One region of the Pseudoalteromonas sp. Z9A5 genome, then DNA from elsewhere that is predicted to be linked to it. Evidence: predicted binding sites of a transcription regulator. Region 1 holds the regulator's gene; each other region holds the start of a gene.
What was found. Region 1 encodes sigma-54, which starts transcription at its own class of promoters, with help from an activator protein. Its sites were predicted from a motif close to GTTGGCACGNNNNTNGNNT; they were not measured.
Positions count from the first base shown of each region.

Region 2: GQR56_RS01410 (DUF2726 domain-containing protein) is a predicted target of sigma-54. The motif match lies at 3,578-3,596, and genes of this name have one in related genera.
Region 3: glnA (glutamate--ammonia ligase) is a predicted target of sigma-54. The motif match lies at 3,337-3,355, and genes of this name have one in related genera.

Region 1 is NZ_WTLC01000009.1:17,640-22,937, reverse strand. It holds gene lptC (LPS export ABC transporter periplasmic protein LptC) at 1-255, shown strand, start outside; gene lptA (lipopolysaccharide transport periplasmic protein LptA) at 245-790, shown strand; gene lptB (LPS export ABC transporter ATP-binding protein) at 787-1,512, shown strand; gene GQR56_RS06530 (RNA polymerase factor sigma-54) at 1,582-3,081, shown strand; gene hpf (ribosome hibernation promoting factor) at 3,109-3,396, shown strand; gene ptsN (PTS IIA-like nitrogen regulatory protein PtsN) at 3,401-3,853, shown strand; gene rapZ (RNase adapter RapZ) at 3,873-4,721, shown strand; gene GQR56_RS06510 (HPr family phosphocarrier protein) at 4,760-5,032, shown strand; gene mgtE (magnesium transporter) at 5,121-5,298, shown strand, end outside.
Region 2 is NZ_WTLC01000001.1:296,211-301,508, forward strand. It holds gene tyrS (tyrosine--tRNA ligase) at 1-1,071, shown strand, start outside; gene ampE (regulatory signaling modulator protein AmpE) at 1,159-2,103, opposite strand; gene mtnN (5'-methylthioadenosine/S-adenosylhomocysteine nucleosidase) at 2,104-2,811, opposite strand; gene GQR56_RS01410 (DUF2726 domain-containing protein) at 2,942-3,538, opposite strand; gene folE2 (GTP cyclohydrolase FolE2) at 3,653-4,573, opposite strand; gene arcB (aerobic respiration two-component sensor histidine kinase ArcB) at 4,807-5,298, shown strand, end outside.
Region 3 is NZ_WTLC01000006.1:85,251-90,548, reverse strand. It holds gene ntrC (nitrogen regulation protein NR(I)) at 1-68, opposite strand, end outside; gene glnL (nitrogen regulation protein NR(II)) at 83-1,153, opposite strand; gene GQR56_RS05180 (DUF4124 domain-containing protein) at 1,238-1,759, opposite strand; gene glnA (glutamate--ammonia ligase) at 1,875-3,281, opposite strand; gene typA (translational GTPase TypA) at 3,789-5,298, shown strand, end outside.

The DNA.
Region 1 (5,298 bases):
ACGTTGTATGAAGGTAAACAGTTAATTTTAGAGGGCAACGTAGTCGCTAAAAATCTAACTGACAACGCAATGATTGATAAGATCAATGCCGATAATATTCAAGTAGATATAAAGCAACTGACGATGCGCTCCGAACAGCCTGTCATTGTGACTGGACCTAACTTAAAAATCACCGGTAAAGGCCTCGAAGCCGATTTAAAAACTGAAGTGATAAAACTCATTAACCATACGCGAACCATATACTATGACCAATAAAATATTAAAATCACTTATTATTCCTACACTTATACTAGCCTTTAATAGTAATGCAGCAGAACAAAGTACACAACCTGCCGCTAATCAAATATCAATTAGTGCCGACAAACAAGAAGGCCAACTAAAAGCTAATGTAGGTATTTTTGAAAAAAATGTTGAAATTATTCATGGTAACCGTCGCATTACGGCTGACCGCCTCGAAGTGCATAAGCGTGACGAATTAGGTGATAATAAACAGTTATTAATTGCCACTGGCAGCCCTGCGTACTTTGAAGAAAAGCAAGATGACGGCACAATAATGAGCGCAAGTGCGAACGAAGTTCGTTACGATGTAGCTAAGCGTTTTTTAACACTTGTTGGCGATGCACAAGTATCGCAAGCTGGACAAAAAATTAACGCAAAAAGCATTACTTACGATATGCAGCAACAGCTTATTAGTGCTGAAAAAGACGAAAACTCTACCGATCGCGTTCATACTATTTTAGTGCCTATTGAAGCTACAAAAAGTAAAAAAAGCGATAAAGGTCAACCATGAGCACATTAAAAGCAGAGCTGTTAGCAAAAAGCTATAAAGGTCGTGAAGTTGTTAAAAATGTAGGTCTTGAGGTTAAGGCTGGCAGTATTGTTGGTTTACTTGGACCTAATGGTGCAGGTAAAACTACAACGTTTTATATGATTGTAGGACTTGTACCTAGCGACAAAGGTAAAATATCTATCGACGATAACGATATTACTCTTTTACCTATGCATAGTCGTGCTAGATTAGGCATAGGGTATTTACCACAAGAATCGTCAATATTTAGAAAACTGACTGTTTACCAAAATTTAATGGCTATTTTAGAAACGCGTAAATCGCTAAATAAACAAGCCCGAGAAGACACATTAAATAATCTATTGGATGAATTTAGCATTCAGCATATTCGTGATAGCCAAGGTATGGCTTTATCCGGTGGTGAACGTCGTCGTGTAGAAATAGCACGTGCACTTGCCGCCGATCCTAAGTTTATATTGCTAGATGAACCTTTTGCTGGTGTAGACCCAATTTCAGTATTAGATATTAAGAAAATAATAGAACATCTTAAAAACCGTGGGATTGGTGTATTAATTACCGATCATAACGTAAGAGAAACCCTTGATGTTTGTGAAAAAGCCTACATTGTTTCTCATGGGGAGCTAATTGCATCTGGCACTCCTGAACACGTATTAAACGATAAAACAGTACGCGATGTTTACTTAGGCGAGCAATTTAGGCTGTAACATTAACGCCATGTCTTTGAGCATCTGCTAGTATTAATTATAACAACATAAAAGGATTGTTAGAGATAAATGAGGCAATCATTACAGCTGCGCATGGGCCAGCAACTTACAATGACACCACAGCTGCAACAAGCAATTCGTTTGTTGCAACTCAGTACATTGGATCTCCAGCAAGAAATACAAGAAGCTCTTGATAGCAACCCGCTGCTAGAAGTTGAAGAAAACGACTACGCAGAAGATTCTGCTGGCAAAAATGAGCAAAAAGCTGATAACGATGACGTTACTGTTAGCGCATCTGCAGATGATGCTCCTAGCGAATACGAACAAGATAGTGGTGAAGCACTTGCTAAAGATACAGTAAGTGACGACATGGCTATGGATGTTAGCTGGGATGAGTACATGAGTGCTGCGCCTGCATCGTCATCAGGACCAATGCCTGAGGACGAGTCAATATACCAAGGTGCTTCAACCGAAACACTTCATGAGTACCTAATGTGGCAGTTACAATTAACGCCTTTTAGCCCTACTGATGAAGCTATTGCAATCGCTATTGTTGAAGCCGTAGATGATTCTGGTATTTTAACACTTAGCTGTGAAGAAATTTTAGAGAGCTTCAATCAAGAAAACGAAGATGATAACGAAGTCGAACTTGACGAAATTGAAGCCGTTTTAAAGCGTATCCAACTGTTTGATCCGGTCGGTATTGCTGCACGTAGTTTACAAGAATGTTTGTGTATTCAGCTTAACCAGTTTGATAAAGAAACACCTTACATTAATGAAACAAAAATGATCTTAACCGAGCATATTGATTTATTAGCTGCTCGTGACTATCGTACATTAATGAAAAAAACTAAGCTCAAAGAAGAAGAGCTTAAAGAAGTAATGACACTAATACATACTCTCAGCCCTAAACCCGCTGATACGATTGTTAGAGAAGAGTCTGAGTATGTTATTCCTGATGTGTCGGTTAAAAAAATTAAAGGTCGCTGGGTTGTAGAATTAAACCCAGATAGCATGCCTAAAATAAGAGTAAACAGCCAATATGCTGCAATGTCTCGTACCGTTAAATCGAGTGGTGATAGCCAATTTATTCGCTCACACTTACAAGAAGCAAAATGGTTTATTAAAAGCCTAGAAAGCAGAAACGACACATTGTTAAAAGTAACAAATTGTATTGTTAAGCAACAACAAGGCTTTTTTGAACACGGTCCAGAAGCCATGAAACCAATGGTTTTAAATGATGTTGCTGAAATGGTAGAAATGCACGAGTCGACTATTTCTCGCGTAACAACCCAAAAGTATATGCACACGCCACGTGGAATCTTTGAGTTAAAATACTTTTTCTCAAGCCATGTAAGCACCGAAAATGGTGGCGAATGTTCATCTACGGCAATACGCGCTCTGATTAGAAAATTAATCGCAGCAGAAAACTCAGCAAAACCATTGAGTGATAGCAAGATAGCGGATATATTGGCTGAGCAAGGAATTAAAGTAGCTAGACGCACGATCGCAAAGTACCGCGAATCTCTGGCTATTCCACCGTCAAATCAGCGAAAAAGTCTGATTTAAGACGCAAAAACAAAGAGGGTAACGCTTATGCAACTAAACTTAACTGGTCGTCACGTAGAAGTAACCGATTCACTAAAAGACTATGTAAACACTAAATTTGCGAAGCTAGAAAGACACTCTGATCATATTAATAATGTTCATGTCATTCTCGATGTAGAAAAATTAAACCAAAAAGCAGAAGCAACAATTCATGTCAGTGGTGCGGAATTATTTGCCTCTACTGAACATCAAGATATGTATGCCGCCATTGACTCGTTGATTGACAAGCTCGATCGACAAGTTATCAAACACAAAGAGAAGCTTGCTCGACACTAATATTATGAAACTAAGTTCACTTATATGTCAGGACTGCAGCAAAGCTGCGGTCCTTTTTAATAGTAAAAAAAGAATTTTAGAGTTTATTAGCGAACTTGCTCACAACAAGCTTCCTTACTTATCTCAACAAGATATTCTTAGCGCTTTACTAAGCAGAGAAAAACTAGGTAGTACAGGCATTGGTAAAGGTATTGCAATACCTCACGGACGAATGAGTGGCGTAGAAGAACCTTTAGCTTTAGTACTTGTTAGCGAAACACCTATTAACTTTGATGCGATAGATAACCGCCCTGTAGATATTTTTGTTGCACTCATCGTACCAGATGGTGATAACCAACAGCACTTAAAGACTCTAGCAACCATTGCTGATAAACTAAACGACAAAGAATTTTGTAAGCAGTTACGCTGTGCAAAATCAGATACAGAGCTATACCAAGTTATTGTTGATCAATCATAATTAATAAAAAAGGTGTTAAATGGAATTAATTATCATAAGTGGCCGATCAGGTTCTGGAAAATCGGTAGCTTTACGCGTAGTTGAAGACTTAGGTTATTATTGCGTAGATAATATTCCACTAAACCTGCTGCCTTCTTTAGTGCGAAGTGTCTCTGACAACTACGACAAAATAGCAGTGAGTATTGATGTTCGAAACTTGCCAAAAGAACAAGAACAGTTCAATGATATTTTTGAGTATTTACCTGGTTTTGCTAAACCAACGCTGTTTTATTTAGACAGCGAAGATCAAGTATTAATAAAACGTTTTTCTGAAACGCGACGACTACACCCTCTTTCTGTCGACTCATTGCCACTTGATTTAGCTATAAAAAAAGAAAAAGAATTACTTGATGTGCTAACAACCAGAGCTGATTTTATGATTGATACCAGCGAGTTAAGTGTTCACCAACTCGCTGAATCTATCAGAGAAAAAATACTTGGTAAAAAAGACAAACAGCTTATTGTTACTTTTGAATCATTTGGCTTTAAATACGGAATACCTAAAGAAGCAGATTATGTTTTTGATGCACGTTTTTTACCAAACCCACATTGGGAGCCCGAATTAAAACCTTTAACAGGATTAGATCAGCCCGTTAAAGACTACCTAGCTAATCATAGTATTGTGCAAAAGTTTACATGGCAAATTCAAACCTTTGTGCAAACGTGGTTACCTCATTTAGAACGAAATAATCGTAGCTACTTAACCATTGCTATTGGTTGTACCGGTGGGCAGCATCGTTCAGTGTATTTAGCACAAACGATTGGTGAAAGCTTTTCGATGACTCACCCAAATGTAAAAATTCGTCATCGTGAACAAGAAAATAAATAATTTAAATAATCACCTGTTCAGCTTAGGTAGAGTAACTTATGCGTTTAGAAGACACGTTTTTAATAAAAAACAAATTAGGCTTACACGCTAGAGCTGCAACGGTGCTTGCACAATTAGCCGTACAATTCGACGCTTCAATTACTATATTTCAAGATGGCAAAGAAGCTGCCGGTGATAGTGTTTTAGGCTTAATGCTACTAGAGAGTAGCCAAGGAAAAGAAGTTAAAGTGGTATGTAAAGGACCCGATGCAGAGCAAGCTTTGCACGCTGTTGGTCAGTTAATAGCGCAACGATTTAACGAACAAGAATAGTCAGCAATAAAGAATCAAAAATTAGATAAACCAAAAAAGTTAGTAACCTCCCCTACCAAAGTAATATTAAAATTAATTAAGGACGCCAATGCCCGAAGCTTTTGAACAAGACTACCCACTACAACAATTAAAACAAGTGACAAAGTCGCTTAACAGTGGTCAATTTGTTCAAGTTAGGCGCATGTTAGCTAAAACCGCTCCTTGTGATACTGCATTATTATTAGAGTCGTCGCCGCATAAAATCCGCCGACTGCTTTGGCAATTGG
Region 2 (5,298 bases), on a different contig from region 1:
CCTGATTTACACTTAGGTCACACTGTACTAATTAATAAAATGAAAACGTTTCAAGACCTAGGACATGAGGTTATTTTCTTAATTGGTGACTTTACCGGAATGATTGGTGACCCTACAGGAAAAAACGTAACGCGTAAGCCACTTACTCGCGAAGACGTACTTGCCAATGCTGAAACGTATAAAGAGCAAGTTTTTAAAATTCTTGATCCGGCTAAAACTACAGTTGCCTTTAACTCTACCTGGATGGAAAAGTTAGGCGCTGCGGGTATGATCAAATTAGCAGCAAATCAAACTGTAGCTAGAATGCTAGAGCGTGATGACTTTAAAAAGCGTTACGGTAGCGGTCAGCCAATTGCAATACATGAATTTTTATATCCATTAGTACAAGGGTGGGATTCTGTTGCACTTGAGTCTGATGTTGAGCTTGGTGGTACTGATCAGCGTTTTAATTTACTTATGGGGCGTGAGCTGCAAAAAGTAGAAGGTCAGAAACCGCAAACAGTATTAATGATGCCATTGCTTGAAGGGACTGACGGCGTTCAAAAAATGTCTAAGTCGCTTGGTAACTACATTGGTATTACTGATGCACCGAACGATATGTTTGGTAAAATAATGTCTATTAGTGATGTACTAATGTGGCGTTACTATGACTTGTTAAGTGCACTTTCAATTGAAGAGATTGCAGCTCAAAAAGAGCGTGTTGAGCAAGGTACTAATCCACGCGATATTAAAATTGAACTAGCTAAAGAGTTAATTACTCGTTTTCATAATGCACAAGATGCACAAGCCGCTCATGACGATTTTATTCAACGCTTTCAGAAAAAAGCGTTACCAGATGAAATCCCAGAAGTGACTGTAACGATTGATCAAGACACTATATTAATTGCTAACTTACTTAAAGAAGCAAATTTAGTGGCAAGTACGTCAGAAGCTATGCGCATGATTAAGCAAGGTGCAGTTAAACTTAACGGCGAAGATAAAATTACAGACACCAAACTTGAAGTAGCAAAAGGTACAACGGCTATTTACCAAGTAGGTAAACGTAAGTTTGCAAACATTACCATTGCTTAATACCGCAGGTAATAAACAAAAACCAGCTTAGGCTGGTTTTTTTGTGTTTGTATTTTAGAGGGGTAAATAATTTTTAGAAAATAGGCACTAAACCACTTTTAATATTTCAACAGCCACAATGACTAATAGCCAAAATGCACGAGCTTGATTTAATCTGTTAATTATTACGGGTACATCGTCAGCAGTGGGAAGCCTATCAGTACCAATACGCATTTTATTAAAGCGTGCACCAAAATAGACTGCGGGTCCGCCTAGTTGTACACCAAGTGATGCTGAGCATGCACTTAGTAGCCAACCAGTATTTTTTTGATAAAAGTGCCTGCCATAATGCTTTATGTAATGCATGCTTTGTTTGGTTGCTTTACTTGCTGCAATAGTCAGGGCAAGTAAGCGCATAGGAATAAGCTCTATAACAAAAAGAATTATTTTCAATGGTTTTAAAAAAGGGCTATTAGGTGCTATTTCATTTCGCCATGCTTGCTGGATTAAAGTTAGTAATCTATAGGCAAGTGCAGCAATAGGACCCAATATTAAAAATATAAATATAACGACAAAATAGTAACGTGCGGTTCGCAGTATTAAACTCTCTATTAACGCTTTAATAATTCCTGGAGCTGAAAGCTTACTCACATCACGCGCGAGTAAAGGCTTTAATAATTCGCGAGCTGTAGATTTTTGATTTTGCTTAGTTAGTTTTGCAATACGCAGTGCTTTTTTATCAATACTTTTACTCTCTAAACATAAGTATAAAATAAGCCCCGCAAGTAGTTCAGGGTAAAAAGCAAATTCTAATAGTAGAATAATAATAGTGAGGATAACGCTTAAAATAAGTGTGCTTGCCAACAATGAGGATAAGTACTGATAGCTATTGGGTTCTTTGCTTTTATATATTCGTTTGCCAATTGCATTAAAAACAGCAACCAAAGCGGTATTAGGATGATACCAACTTACTAATGGTAAAAAGCGCTCAGCAAGGAGCGCTATAATAAATACAATAAAGTCCAAATGATTTTGAACAATATTGCTTAGCATTTACAGCTTAACTGCTGTTAGCTTTTCAAGCAGTGCGACAACCATTTTAGATGAGTTGATTGATGCCGTTTCTAGGTACTCTTCAAATGATTGTGGTGACTCTTTACCAGCAATATCAGACATAGAGCGAATAACAACAAATGGTGTATTAAGTGCAAAACATGTTTGCGCGATAGATGCGCCTTCCATTTCAACAGCAAGCATTGTTGGGAAATCGCTACGTGCTTTATCAATACGTACAGGGTCACACATAAATGTATCGCCAGTACAAATTAAGCCAACTAAGGTTTTTACTTCACTAATTTGTGCAATTGTTTGCTGCGCGGCTTCAACCAATTTAGGGTGAGCAATAAAAGCAGGTGGCATTTGTGGTACTTGACCTATTTCATAACCAAATGCTGTTACATCTACATCGTGGTGACGAACTTCTGACGAAATTACTACATCGCCTACGCTTAGCGATGGGTCAAACCCACCGGCAGAGCCAGTGTTAATAACAGAATCAGGCTTAAAGTTATCGATAAGTAGTGTGGTAGCAATAGTTGAAGCTACTTTACCAATACCAGATTGAACGAGTGTTACTGTATTACCAGCAAGTTCGCCAGTATAAAAAGTAAAACCTGCTTTTGTTAAAATTTGTGGGTTTTGCATTGCTTCACGTAAAATTTTAACTTCTGGCTCCATTGCGCCAATAATACCAACGTTCATAGTTTTAAATTCCTGAGTTTGAATAAATTTATTATACGTGAAGTTAGTAATAAAAAACAAAAAAGCGAGCCGTTTTATGCAGCTCGCTTTGAATACTTTTAGGAGAGTATTTAATTAGGAAACAAAATTGTTAAATTTCAGCTAGGGCAGTTGTATGTGCTTTAGCTTGAGATGGTGAAAGTACGGCCGGTTTGTTTACGCGATTTCGAGCTGGGCGTTGTGCTTGCGAAGGTGCAGGCTTACCAAGTTTAAACATAATGGCATCGCGTACTTCTGAAGGACGGTATCCTGATTTTACTTTCATACGAATATGTGGAATACCCGCAGCTTCTAAAGCACCATTAACAAACCAATCTCGTTGTGCTTTATGTCCATCTTTGTTGGCGTTGTTAACTAAATCAACAGCAGCCACAATCGTCATTTTTTCTTTATCGATTAACACAAAATCAAGTTGTTTGTTTTTTGCTTTAGCAATTGCTGCGCGTTTAGATTTAGGAGATAAGCCTTCTTTACAGTCAATTACATCAATTAGCTTTACACGGCTAACAATTTTATATTGATCGCCTACAGCGCGTTCTAATAAGTTTAAAAAAGCACTTTCTACTTGTGTAAATACGCTTTGTTTACGCGTAAAAGGATAAGGGTTTCCGCCGTCATCATTAAATTTTGACGCAACAATTGATGCACCTACGACTAATACTAAGATTGATAATAAAGCAAATTCCATACGATAACTCCATAACAACAAATTGACACTGCTTGAGTTAAGCAATTTATATGCCTAAACACAGGTGGTTATGAAATTATTATCGTATGGTTTATTTAAAGGTATTTTTACCTATTATGCTTTGTAACCGTTAGTAATTCCTTTAACGGCAATTGCAACTGCATCATGGGCGTGTAGCGACTCATAATGGTTTATTTGCAACCAATAGTCTGCATATTTGTCACGCTCTAAAATTGCCTTTATTTTTCTGGCTGCATCTTCGCAAAACATTAAATTTTGACCATTTAAGCGAGCAAACTCTTGTTCATCTTCGCGCTTTACAGCCGCTTGTACCGGTGTTTTAAGTTCATCTTCAAGAGTATTAATTAAGCTAACAACATCGAATTCATTAATATCGTTATCAAGTTTTACTTTTACATTCGCAATTGAGCGTTGAGAGTGAGGTGTTGCTACAATTCCTTGTGTTGTGCCAAGCCACTCGTGTACATCTTTTTGACTTAATGTTTCTTGATTAAACTTTTCGCTAAATGCATTTTGTATAAGCTGGCGCGCAAGTGCCGCAGAGCATGGGCAAGTTGATGAATAAGTAACATCAACACTCAGCTCATAACTAATAATATTATGCTCAATAGTACTCGTTAATATAATAGGGTAGCTTTTCCAACCTACTTTGCCGCTTAATAGTGATTTACGGCGCAGTGGCAGCTCAAACTTAAACTCAATTTGTGCTTTATCGCTCAAGTTTTCATGGCTGGCAATAAAAGAGTTTAGAGTGCCCGCTAATGTTTGTGGATTAACATGTTGCTCGGTTGATAGCGTATCTAGTGCCAAGTATAAGCGTGACATATGAATGCCTTTAGCATCTTCTTTGTGTAAATTAACAAAGGCGCGGGCTTTAGCATTAACAGTAACTGGGGATGTATCACGCGATTCAAAAATAAATGGCAACTCAATTTCAGCCATGCCAACCCAGTCTAATTTACCTGTTTGTAAGGCGGGTGCCGTGTCGGCTATATCGGGCATGTTGATTTGCATGGTATGTTACTCGTTATTGGCAATGATAATGCGCCGCATTTTACACGAAATAATCACTAGCTGAAACGAGGACTTTTACCTGCGTTTACTTTCAAACATGAATTTTTTCTATTTTTATCACACAACATGAAAATAGCTAATAGAAAAATGCTAAAATCTGGCAAAATAGTATGTTTAGTAATTTGTACTGCCTCATTTATATTTAAGCACACAGCTAAGAGATAAACTTAACTATGACCGATTATTCTTTGAGCCCTTGGGTTCGAGTTCTTTCCAGCCTAATAACTCGATTTGGTGAGTTTAAAACTGCCGCTATTTGTTATGCGTTATTGCTAACCGCATCCCTTATTTTATCAAGCATGTTTTATTATGTTGCAGTAGGTGAAATTCATTTAGTTGATATTTTAGCTGTGATATTTTTTACAGCAGTGGTTTCTCCATTAATTATAAGCGTATTATTAAATTCAATTCGTCAATTAGATGCCTCATACGCTTATCTTGATAGCGCAACAAAACAAGAAAAGTTATTAAACCAAACACTTAAAGATAATATCAACCGTTTAAATATGGAGATAGATGAGCGTAAAATGGCATTTCATGCTAAACATCGCGCCATTGAAGAGTTACGTAAAGAAATTGCTGAACGTAAAAAAACACAACAAGAACTTGCACAGCAAGGTATGTTACTGCGCTCTACTGTCGACTCATCCCCCGACTTATTTTAT
Region 3 (5,298 bases), on a different contig from region 1:
CGGGTTAGTGCCTTTTCAAGTACAAAGCGAATTGAGGCATCATCATCTACAAGCCAAACTGTTTTCATGCAAACTCCAAACATTAATCTGCAAAGGGCAGATAGATATTAAATTCAGTATGTCCAGGCCAGCTATCACATTCAATGTAGCCATCGTGCTGATCAATGAGTGTTTGCGCTATAGAAAGCCCCAACCCAGAACCACCTTCTTTGTTAGTGGTCATCGGGTAAAACAATGTTTCGCGTACGCTATGATCTATGCCTGGTCCGTTATCAGATATTTGGATCAACAAGGCTTTTTTAGGCGCTTTTCCTGGGCGACGATGTTGATGGTTTATACGGGTTTTTATTTTTATTTCACCGCCATCTACAAGCGCCTGCTGAGCATTGCGCACAATATTTAGTACTACTTGCTGTATTTTACCTTGGTCAATGTACACATCAGGAATGCTTGGGTCGTAATCTTTTGCTAAGCAAATATTAGAACAATTATCTAATGTGCTTAACCTAATAACTGATTCCAGAGTCTGATGTATGTTGCCATAAGATTTTTGCGGAAGTTGGTTTGGTCCTAGGAGCCTATCAACTAATTCACATAATCTGTCTGCTTGCTCAATTATGAGCTCGGCACATTGATCTCTTTCTTGTTGATCAACTTCATACTGCAATAACTGCGCCGCTCCGCGAATTCCACCTAAAGGATTTTTTATTTCATGGGCAAGACCACGAATTAAGTTGCGTGCAGCTTGGTATTGGTGCATTTGATTTGATGCTTGATCGTGCTTTATTTCATCATCGGTTTGGCGCCACTCCAATAAAATATACAACGTATCTTTAAACTTTATTCGTCTTGAACTTACTGCAACTTTGGCGTGGCGAGAGTCGCTAAACACCACGTCAGCTCTGTGTTGCTGGCAATCTACGCCATCTATCAATGAATACTGCTCAATGCGTTTTAAATCAATTGAATGGTAGTTAAAAAGGCTATCGAAAGGTTGCTCTAACAAGCGTTTAGTACCAAGGCCTAGTAACTCACTAGTGCTGGTGTTGGCATAAACAACGGTGAAGTTTTTATCAAGTAGCATGACTGCTGTTGTTTGATTTTGCCAAATGGCATCAAGTAGCTCAGGGCTAAAATTTTCATTGTTAATCATAGTTGCACCATTTTAGTGCGCTAATGTTTGCAGGCAAGTTATTTTAGTAAAATGGACTGCGGCGCCTAAATATCAAGCTGTAATTTATCTGCCTAGAGTTAAGCCTTTTCTGTGCATAAAAAACACACAAGGTTGGCTTACGGCAATAATTTGATTGTTTTTATTAAAAAGTTTTACTTGTAACGTATGTTCACCGCGCTTTACATCTCTTATTGCAAATGTTGAATCAACGCCGGCTGGACCATTTGCTTTACCATCAATAAAAAGCTGTATTGTAAATCCACTTTCGTACCGTGGTGTTATGCGGCTGGTAACATAAACAGTTCCCGTATTTTCACGAATAGTTTGATTATGCTCTGGTGACGAAATCGTAATATTAAATGCTGTATTTTTAGGTTGGTCTTCTGTGTTTAAAATATCGGTATTAGTAGCAGGCATAGTAAGATTTTGGCTCGTGAGCTTTACCTCCGTCGCGCCTTTATGTGGTGTGTCTGAAAACACAAGTACGCCATTTTTATCTTTCCAAGCGTAAATCTTTGTTTCACCAGCATAACCATAATTACTTAATCCTAAAGCAATTATTAGTAATAAAATCTTGTTATTCACCCTGCAACCTTGCATTTTTTACGATAACTTAACTTTAGTGGAGATTGATTAAATTTACCATTAAAAAAGCCCGCAAAGCGGGCTTGAGAACACACATTATTTAACAGCTAATAAATTAACAGCTGTAGTACATTTCAAACTCAACTGGGTGAGTTGTCATGTTAAGCTTTTCTACTTCTTTAGATTTAAGACCAATGTAAGCATCAATTAAATCATCAGTGAATACACCACCTTGAGTTAAGAATTCACGGTCTGCGCTAAGTGCAGATAGTGCTTCGTCAAGTGATGCTGCAACAGTTGGAATTTCTGCTGCTTCTTCAGCTGGTAAGTCGTATAAATCTTTATCCATTGCATCGCCAGGGTGGATCTTATTTTTAATACCATCAAGGCCAGCCATAAGCATTGCTGAGAAAGCAAGGTATGGGTTAGCAGTTGGATCCGGGAAGCGTACTTCAATACGACGACCTTTTTCAGATGGAACCACTGGGATACGGATTGATGCAGAACGGTTACGTGCAGAGTATGCAAGCATAACTGGTGCTTCAAAACCTGGTACTAAACGTTTGTACGAGTTAGTAGATGCATTTGCAAAAGCGTTAATTGCTTTAGCATGCTTGATGATGCCGCCAATGTAGTAAAGAGCATCTTCAGAAAGACCGCCGTACTTGTCGCCTGCAAAAAGGTTTACACCGTCTTTAGCAAGTGACTGGTGACAATGCATACCAGAACCGTTATCACCAACAACTGGCTTAGGCATAAACGTTGCTGTTTTACCGTATAAGTGAGCCATGTTGTGGATAACATATTTCATTTCTTGAATTTCATCCGCTTTTAATACCATTGTATTAAAGCGAGTAGCGATTTCGTTTTGACCCGCTGTAGCTACTTCGTGGTGATGTGCTTCTACTACTTGGCCCATTTCTTCTAGAACTAGACACGTAGCTGAACGCCAATCTTGGAAATCATCAACAGGAGCAACTGGGAAGTAACCGCCTTTAACACCAGGACGATGACCTGTATTGCCATCTGCATATTCTTTATCTGAGTTCCAAGCTGCTTGCTTAGAATCAATTTTGTACATTGAACCAGACATATCTGATTTATATTTAACATCGTCAAATACAAAAAACTCTGGCTCAGGACCAAATAAAACGGTATCTGCAATACCAGTAGACTTCATGTACTCTTCAGCGCGCTTAGCAACTGAACGAGGGTCGCGCTCATAACCTTGAAGAGTTGAAGGCTCAACTACATCACAACGAACGATTAAAGTTGTTTCTTCTGTGAAAGGGTCTAGTTTGATTGATTCAGGAACTGGCATTAATACCATGTCTGATTCGTTTATGCCTTTCCAACCAGCGATTGAAGAGCCATCGAACATTTTACCGTCTTCGAAAAAGTCTTCATCAACTTGGTGATGAGGAATAGATACATGTTGTTCTTTACCCTTAGTGTCAGTAAAGCGTAAATCAATGAACTTAACGTCATTTTCTTTAATAAAATCTAAAACCGATTGCGACATGTGTCCTCCAACTATTGGGTTTTGTTATTGCTGCGTAATTGCTTTGGCATTTACCAAGCTGATTTTGTGCCATTTTTATAACTATATGTTTATAAATTAAAAAAATTAAGATGCTACAAAATGGATCAAATTGGTGCACTTTATTGGTGCGTAAAAAGTCCCTTTTGGTGCAAGTTTTACACGGTGTAATTTGTTGCTAATTTAATCACACTAAATTAGCATAACTTAAATGTAAAAGAGTACCAAAAATATCTGTAAAATGGCAAAAATGGCTGTTTTTCTGAAATTAATCAAAATTTAATTCATCTAAATGTCATATATAAAACAGATACTTAGTGAAAGTATTGAGAAAGTTTTAAAATATGTATTGGATAAACTTTCATCCATGTCATTAATGAGGGATAATATGCGCCCTTTTAAATCCTATGCTTGGACATCTCGTGAAAACGCAGATGAGTGCGTAGATCTTGCAGGATCAATGAGAATTTAATTTCTCTGAGTAAATATATGAGCATCGAAAAGTTAAGAAATATAGCGATTATCGCGCACGTTGACCACGGTAAAACAACACTGGTTGACAAACTACTTGAGCAATCAGGTACATTAGAAACACGCGGCGGTAACGAAGAGCGCGTGATGGACTCAAACGACATTGAGAAAGAACGTGGTATTACCATTTTGGCTAAAAACACAGCCATTTCTTGGAACGACTACCATATCAATATCGTAGATACTCCGGGACACGCCGATTTCGGTGGTGAAGTTGAACGCGTACTTTCGATGGCTGACTCAGTATTATTACTTGTTGATGCTCAAGAAGGTCCAATGCCACAAACGCGTTTCGTTACGCAAAAGGCATTCGCGCAAGGCTTAAAGCCAATCGTAGTTATCAATAAAATTGATAAGCCTGGTTCACGTCCTGATTGGGTTATGGATCAAATCTTTGATTTATTCGACAACCTTGGCGCAACTGACGAACAGTTAGATTTTAAAGTAATCTACGCTTCAGCAATCAACGGCTGGGCAACACTAGATTTAGACGAGCCATCAGACAACATGGAACCTATGTTCAAGATGATCGTTGACGAAGTATCACCACCGGATGCAGATCCTGAAGGTGACTTCCAAATGCAAATTTCTCAACTAGATTACAACTCTTATGTTGGTGTAGTTGGTATTGGTCGTATTAAACGTGGTTCTGTTGCTCCTAACCAACAAGTTACTATTATCAGTGCTGATGGCACTACACGTAATGGTAAAATTGGCGCAGTACAAAGCTACCTAGGTCTTGAACGTATCGAAACTGAAAGAGCTTACGCTGGTAACATCGTAACTGTAACAGGTATTGGTGAGCTTAAGATTTCTGATACAGTTTGTTTCCCAGGAAACGTTGAAGCATTACCACCACTAAGTGTTGATGAGCCAACTGTAACAATGACATTCTCTGTAAATAACTCACCTTTCTGTGGTAAAGAAGGTAAGTTTGTAACGTCACGTAATATCCGTGAACGTTTAGACAAAGAATTAGTACACAACGTAGCACTTCGCGTTGAAGATACTGGTAGCCCAGATAGCTTCCGTGTTTCTGGTCGTGGTGAATTACACCTAGGTATCTTAATCGAGAACATGCGTCGTGAAGGTTACGAGCTTTCAGTTTCTCGTCCAGAAGTTATCTTACGTACTGTAGATGGCGTTCTAGAAGAACCGTTTGAAACAGTTACTATTGACTGTCAAGACGAGCACCAAGGTTCTGTTATGGAGCAAGTTGGTCTACGTAAAGGTGAACTTACTAACATGACTCCAGATGGCAAAGGCCGTATGCGTTTAGACTTCATGATCCCTAGCCGTGGTTTAATTGGTTTCCAAACTGATTTCATGACGCTTACTTCGGGTTCTGGTCTTATGTACCATACGTTCGATCATTACGGTCCTCACAAAGGTGGCGACATCGGTGTTCGTAAGAACGGCGTAATGATTGCAAACGCAACTGGTAAAGCACTTACTAACGCATTATTCA